2 linked regions of the Asticcacaulis excentricus CB 48 genome follow. The protein of the gene in region 1 interacts with the protein of each later gene in a pairwise test. Links are inferred from orthologs where the notes say so. Each region holds a gene or a part of one and is shown on either strand. Other genes may lie near its edges.

What was found. The genes of interacting proteins can lie anywhere in the genome.
Region 2: the proteins of dnaQ (region 1) and dnaE interact in binary tests that used the Escherichia coli proteins (3 or more experiments, as listed by UniProt). The link is inferred for Asticcacaulis excentricus CB 48 from one-to-one orthologs.

What each region holds. Positions count from the first base shown.
Region 1 is NC_014816.1:159,938-163,000, forward strand. Bases 1-2,993 are described here. They hold dnaQ (DNA polymerase III subunit epsilon), read left to right. Parts: upstream 1-1,144; coding sequence 1,145-1,843; downstream 1,844-2,993. Other genes in these bases: ASTEX_RS00725 (shikimate dehydrogenase family protein), read left to right, coding at 1-518; coaE (dephospho-CoA kinase), read left to right, coding at 515-1,105; secB (protein-export chaperone SecB), read right to left, coding at 1,902-2,408; ASTEX_RS00745 (Tim44/TimA family putative adaptor protein), read left to right, coding at 2,667-2,993. Also shown: more of ASTEX_RS00745, read left to right, coding at 2,994-3,063. UniProt on the Escherichia coli protein: DNA polymerase III is a complex, multichain enzyme responsible for most of the replicative synthesis in bacteria. The epsilon subunit contain the editing function and is a proofreading 3'-5' exonuclease.
Region 2 is NC_014817.1:517,439-521,534, forward strand. What follows is about bases 71-4,096. They hold dnaE (DNA polymerase III subunit alpha), read left to right. Parts: upstream 71-467; coding sequence 468-3,896; downstream 3,897-4,096. Other genes in these bases: ASTEX_RS14105 (ABC transporter ATP-binding protein), read left to right, coding at 71-202. Also shown: more of ASTEX_RS14105, read left to right, coding at 1-70. UniProt on the Escherichia coli protein: DNA polymerase III is a complex, multichain enzyme responsible for most of the replicative synthesis in bacteria. This DNA polymerase also exhibits 3' to 5' exonuclease activity. The alpha chain is the DNA polymerase catalytic subunit.

The DNA.
Region 1 (3,063 bases):
CCGACGGTCACGGGCTTATTCAGGCCTTTCATCTACAGGCGCCCGAGTGTGACCTAACGGCAGGCGCCGTGACGCTTCTTGGTGCCGGTGGGGCGTCGCGCGCCGTGGTGGCCGCCCTTCTGGATAAGGGCTGCCGCGATGTGCGCATCGTCAACCGCACAGTGGCCCGCGCCGAAGAGATCGTCTTTGCCTTCAAAGAGGGCGTCAGTGCCTATGCGCTGAGCGATATCGACCGCGCCTTTGCCGGTTCGGTGGCGGTGATCAATGCCGCGTCGGGCGGTCCCCTGCCCTTGTTTGACGCGCTCGATGCGTCAGCAACGGCTATGGACATGACCTACAGGCCGTTGAAAACCAACTGGTTGCAGGCGGCTGAAGCGCGCGGTCTCACAACGGTCGATGGCCTGATGATGCTGATTGAACAGGCGCGCCCGTCCTTTGCCGCCTTCTATGGTCAGGCCCCGGATGCGGATTTCGACGTGCGCGGTCTGGCGCTGGAATTTCTGGGTGAGACGAAGTGATCCGTCTGGGTCTCACCGGCTCCATAGGTATGGGCAAATCGACCATAGCGCGCATGTTCGCCGACGAAGGCTTGCCGGTCTGGGATGCCGACGAGACGGTTCATCGGCTATACGCGACCTCCGAACCGCTGAAAGCTGCCCTGGTCGAAGCCTTTGGTGAGGTTTTGACAGACGGCTCAGTTGATCGCGCGAAGCTATCTCTCAACCTGAAGGCAAAACCGGACGGTTTTGCACGGCTGAATGCTCTGGTCCATCCGGCGACGGTCGCCGATCGTGAGGCGTTTCTGGTCCACCATGCCGCCGCAGGCACGCGCCTCACCTTATGCGATATTCCGCTATTGTTTGAAACCGGCGCGCAAACAAGCTTCGACAAGGTGGTCGTCGTATCCGCCCCACCGGAGGTTCAGGCCGCCCGCGTCCTAGCCCGCCCCGGCATGACAGCGGAAAAGTTTGCGGACATATTGGCGCGTCAGATGCCAGACGCGGAAAAGCGCCGCCGTGCGGATTTCGTTATCGACACGTCGCAAACGCTTCAGGCCAATCGTCAACAGGTGCGTGAGATTATCCGCGATCTGCACGAAGCCTGACTCTGGACAAGCCCGACAAACGGAAGTCAAATCACCTTCATGCGTCAGATCGTCCTCGATACCGAAACCACCGGCATTGACCCGAAAAAAGGCCACCGCCTGATCGAAGTCGGCTGCATCGAAATCGAAGATCTGCTGCCGACGGGCAAGACCTTTCACCATTATTTCAACCCCGAACGGCTGATAGAGCCGGACGCCATCCGCGTTCATGGCATCACCGATGAGATGGTGGCGGACAAGCCGAAATTTGCGGATCTGGCTCAGGCCTTTATCGACTTCGTCGGCGATGCGCCGATTATCGCGCACAATGCCTCGTTTGACCGGGGCTTTATCAATATGGAGCTAGAGCGACTGGGTCTGGATCCCACCGACCCGGACCGTTGGGTCGATACACTGGAACTGGCACGCTACAAGTTTCCGGGCATGGCCAATTCGCTTGATGCCCTGTGTAAGCGCTATAATATCTCACTGGCCGAACGCGACAAACACGGGGCCTTGCTCGATGCGCGTCTGCTGGCCGGCGTTTATCTGGAGCTGTCTGGCGGTAAGGAACGCGGCCTTGACCTCAAGATGCACGGAATGGTGTCCGAAGACGGCACGGAGATCCGCGTGATGAACCACGGCCAGCGTCCCCGCCCTCTGCCCTCGCACATCCATCCGGAAGAAGCCGAAGCGCATAAGGCCTTCTGCCTCAAATATCTTAAAGACCAGAATATGTGGGGCTACACGGCCTCATAGAAATGAAAAGACCCGCAGCCACAGACTGCGGGTCTTTTTTCGCAAAACAGATTTTGGCTTATGCCTGGCCAGCGGTTTCGCCGATCTGACCCTTTTGCTGCATATAGAGCGCGGCAAAGTCGATGGGTTCGACGAAGAAGGGCGGGAAGAAGCCGCCGTCGGAGGTCGCATCGGCGATGATGCGGCGGGCGAATGGGAAGAGGTAACGCGGGCATTCGACCAAAAGGGTCGGCTCGATCGCCGCTTGCGGCACGTTGGCCAGCTGGAACAGGCCGCCATAGACCAGTTCGATCGCAAACATCGGACCTTCGGGGTTTGATGCCTTGACCGACAGCTTCAGATCGACTTCGAACAGGCCGTCCGGACGGCCCTTGGCGTTCATTTCTACGCCCATATCGATTTCCGGACGCTGATCCATGCGCAGCGAGTTGGGCGCGCGCGGGTTTTCAAACGAGAAATCGCGAATAAACTGGGCCAGAACCTGCATATTGGCAGGCAGAGGGCCGCCCTGGGCGTCGGTGGCCGGGGCGGTGCCGTTTTCGGCGGGGATCGAATCGTCAGCCATTAAACTCAAAAACTCCGTTGGGCGTATAAAGCGCATTCCGAAAGGGCTTAGCGGTTTTCGGAATCAAATGCGCGACCAAACAAAAAATTAGAGCCGGGTTTTGTCCAGGTTTGAACGAAATCCGATCTAATATCCGGTTGAAAACGGCCCTAGCACGCACAAAATCGATTGGCAATCAAACGAATGGTTCCGTTTACCTCAACTTTGCCTATATAGGGAAGATTAGACCTTGCTGTACCCCTGTTCGGAGACGTCTTGATGCCCTGGGACCTGCTGATTCTGGCCTTGATCGCCGTGGTCGTGCTGTTTCAGCTCTACAACGTGTTGGGCCGCCGCGTCGGATTCAAGGCCGAAGACAAACCCGTTGTCCCCAAGACCGAGGACTCGGAGGGCCCATTCAACAGGCCGGGTCAGGAGCCAAAGGCGCAGCCCGAACGCCTGCGTATGCCCAATCTGGACGCCTTAAAGTCGCGCGATGCCCATTTCAACGAGATCAATTTCGTTGAAAAGGCGCGTGAAGCCTATGAACAGATCGTGTTGGCTTTCAATCGCGGGGAAATCGAGGGTCTCAAGGATCGTTTGTCGGAAAGCGTTTATGGCGTCTTCGCCAAGGCCATCGAGGCGCGCGGTGAACAGAAGGCTATGACTGTGTCAT
Region 2 (4,096 bases), on another replicon or contig:
CCTGCTTTTGGCCGATGAGCCGACGGGCAATCTTGATCCCCAGACCTCTCAACAGGTGTTCGACGCCCTGAGGACGATCGTTAAGGCACAAGGGGTCGCGGCCTTGATTGCGACCCACAATCTGGAACTGGCCGGGCATATGGACCGCGTGGTCAGCCTCAAGGATGGCCGTCTGGTCGAAACGGTTCCGGGAAGCTTGTAAAATTATATTGTTTTAAATCAATAATATACATGATTTGTTCACGCTGTTGATAAAAGGGTGTTGACGGGGAACAAAATAAGAATATAGAACAAAGCATGAATTGATCATCTGTTCTTTCAGGGGACAAACCATGCTGGCCATCCATAACGTATTGTCTTTCGCCGCCGTTGCCGCTTTTGTAGCGCTTGTCTGTCAGGCGGCTATGCTGATCGGGTGAATCGTCTGACAGTAGCCGCCCTGTGAAGCGCACGGAGAGGCTTTTGAGATGAGCGACGGTTTTGTCCATCTGCGGGTACGATCAGCCTATTCCCTTCTGGAAGGCGCGATCAAGGCCTATGATATGGGCAAGCTGGCGGCTAAGGCGAAGATGCCGGCCATCGCCATCTGTGACCGTGCCAACCTGTTTGGTGCGCTCGAATTTTCTCAGGTGTGTAAAGATACGGGCGTGCAGCCCATTATCGCCTGCGCTCTGCCGGTCAAGGGGATAGGCGGCACCCTTAGCGACCGATGGGCGAAAACTCCGACTATTGTTCTGATCGTTCAGAACGAGCAGGGCTATCTCAACCTCACCGAACTTTCGTCCAAAGCCTATCTCGATATTGAGGCGACCGATGAACCGCATGTCCTGTGGGAAGAGGTGGTCAAACGCGCCGAGGGCCTGATCCTGCTGTCGGGCGGTCCGGACGGTCCGATCAACCCGTTGTTCAAGCAAAACCAGCCCGACGAAGCCAATGCGGCACTGAAGGATATGCATGCGGCCTTTGGGGACCGCTTTTACATCGAGCTTCAGCGGCACGACGGCTCGCCGCATGGTGGTATCCGCGGGGACTCGGCGGAAAGCGGTCTGGTGCAATTTGCCTATGCGCATGGCGTGCCGCTGGTGGCGACCAATGACGCCTACTTTGCCGACCGTGACATGTTCAAGGCGCACGAAGCGCTGCTGTGTATTTCCGATAGCACCTTTATGGGCGTGGCCGACCGGCGCAAGGTGACCAAGGATCACTGGCTGAAGCCGCCGCTGCTGATGCGCGAGGTCTTCTCGGATCTGCCCGAAGCCTGCGACAATACGCTGGAAATCGCACGCCGCTGCGCCTTTTTAGTCAGCAAGCGCGATCCGATCCTGCCGCGTTTTGATACCGGCGCAGGTCGATCGGAAGACGAAGAACTGGCCTTTCAGGCGCGTGAAGGCCTGAAAATGCGCCTGCAACAGGTCGAACCCGCCTTCCCCGAAGAAGATTACTGGGCGCGTCTCGATCGTGAGGTGGGCGTCATCCAGAAAATGGGGTTCCCCGGTTACTTCCTGATCGTTTCGGACTTTATCAAATGGGCCAAGGCGCACGACATTCCGGTCGGGCCGGGCCGGGGCTCGGGGGCCGGTTCGCTGGTCGCGTGGGCACTGACCATCACCGATCTTGACCCGCTGCGCTTTGGTCTACTGTTCGAACGCTTCCTCAATCCGGAGCGGGTTTCCATGCCCGACTTCGATATCGACTTCTGTCAGGAACGCCGCGAAGAGGTGATCACCTACGTTCAGGAAAAATATGGCCGTGAGCGGGTGGCGCAGATCATCACCTTCGGTACGCTTCAGGCGCGCGCTGTGCTGCGCGACACAGGCCGCGTGATGCAGTTGCCGCTGGGGCAGGTGGACCGTCTGTGTAAGATGGTGCCCAATAACCCGGCCAACCCGACCACACTGGCTCAGGCTGTCGAAATCGAACCCCGTCTGCGCGAAGCCCGCGACGAAGAAGAGTCTGTCGCTAAGCTGCTGGATACGGCGCTGAAACTCGAAGGCCTGTACCGCAACGCCTCGACCCATGCCGCAGGTATCGTGATCGGCGATCGGTCGCTGACCGAGTTGGTGCCGCTGTATCGCGATCCACGCTCCGACATTCCGGCGACGCAGTTTAATATGAAGTGGGTCGAGAGCGCTGGTCTGGTCAAGTTCGACTTCCTGGGTCTGAAGACCCTGACCACGCTGAATCGCGCCTGGCATTATCTGAAAAAGCGCGGGCTTGAGGTCGATTTCTCTACCCTGCCGCTGGATGACAAGATCACCTATGAGTTGCTGGCGTCAGGTCAGTCGATTGGCGTGTTCCAGCTCGAAAGTCAGGGGATGCGCGATACCCTGCGCAAGATGCGCTGCGGGTCTATCGAGGAAATCACCGCGCTGATTTCGCTCTATCGACCGGGTCCGATGGACAATATCGACACCTATGTCGATCGGAAGTTCGGGCGCGCCGACATCGACATGCTCCACCCCTCTCTGGAGCCGGTTCTGCGGGAAACCTACGGCGTTATTATCTATCAGGAACAGGTGATGCAGATCGCCCAGATCCTGTCGGGTTATAGCCTCGGCGAAGCCGACCTGCTGCGTCGGGCCATGGGTAAAAAGAAGAAAGAGGAAATGGACTTGCAAAAAGCAAGGTTTATTTCCGGCGCCAAGGAGAAGGGGGTTCCTGAAAAGCAGTCGGACTCGATCTTCGAACTGGTGAACAAGTTTGCCGGCTATGGCTTCAACAAATCACACGCCGCCGCCTACGCCTTTATTTCGTATCAGACGGGCTGGCTGAAGGCCAATCATCCGGTCGAATTCTTCGCCGCCAACATGAGTCTCGATATCACCAATACCGACAAGCTGGCGGTATTTTATCAGGACGCGCGGCAGTTCGGGGTGACCATCCGGCCACCAGATATCAACCGCTCAAAGGCCGATTTCGACGTTGAAAATGGCGAAGTGCTGTATGCGCTTGGGGCCATACGCAATGTCGGTCTCGAAGCCATGCACAGCGTTGTGGCGGTGCGTGAAGCGGGCGGGCCGTTCAAAGACATTTTCGACTTCCTCGAACGTATCGACCCTAAGGCGGTCAATAAGCGTGCCATCGAAAATCTGGCGCGGGCCGGGGCCTTTGACTCGATCCATCCCAACCGGGCACAGATTATCCAAAGCGCCGATCTGCTGATCGCCCACGCTCAGAGCATGGCCGCTGAACGCGCCTCAGCGCAGGTCAGCCTGTTTGGCACCAATGACTCATCGCGCCCGCGCCTGCCCAACATCCCCAAGGCCTCCGGTCCGGATGCGCTGGACGAAGAACTGTCAGCCGTTGGTTTTTACCTGTCCGGCCACCCGTTGCAGGACATGGTCGATGTGTTCAAGCGCCGCAATGTTACCCTGTACGCCGAAGCGCTGGCCCTCGCTCAGGAAGGGCGCGAAGCCTTCCGCATGGCGGGGGTGGTGCGTCGTCGTCAGGAGCGCGCCTCGGCCCGCACCGGGGAGAAATTCGCCTTCGTCAACCTTTCGGACCCCAGCGGCGAATATGAGGTGATGTTCCAGCCGGAAGCCCTGCGCAAATACCGTGAGCATCTCGAACCTGGTCAGTCGATCCTGCTCAAGGTGCGTTGCAAGGGTTCGGACGGCGAAGTACGCATGTTTGGTGAGTCCGCCGAACCCATGGCCGGAGCCCTGAAAACCGATGATATGGGACTGCGTTTGACTGTGTCGCCACGTGGCTTTGATGTGGACGCTTTCAAAATGCAATTAGACGCCGCGCGCGGACAGGGGGGCGAAATCACCCTCCTCAGCGAGATCGACGGACATGAGGTCGAACTGAAAATGCCGCACCGCTACCGTCTGGACGCCAGCCTGCGCGGGGCCTTGAAAGCGATGAATGGCGTCCTATATTGTGAAGATGTTTAGGAGAGGCGAGAGCGGTCTGATCGCTGTCATGGTCTCTTCGGGCGCAATTTCCCCCCAAAATCACTTGATTTTTGTGTCGATTGTGCCTAGTTGCGCACCATCTCACACGCGGATACGCGGGGGGATGTTGTCTGTGCTTTGAATTTCAATGATTTTCAAAGCGTCTGGCTTCATCCGACCGTTCCGAGGTTTCGGCTTGC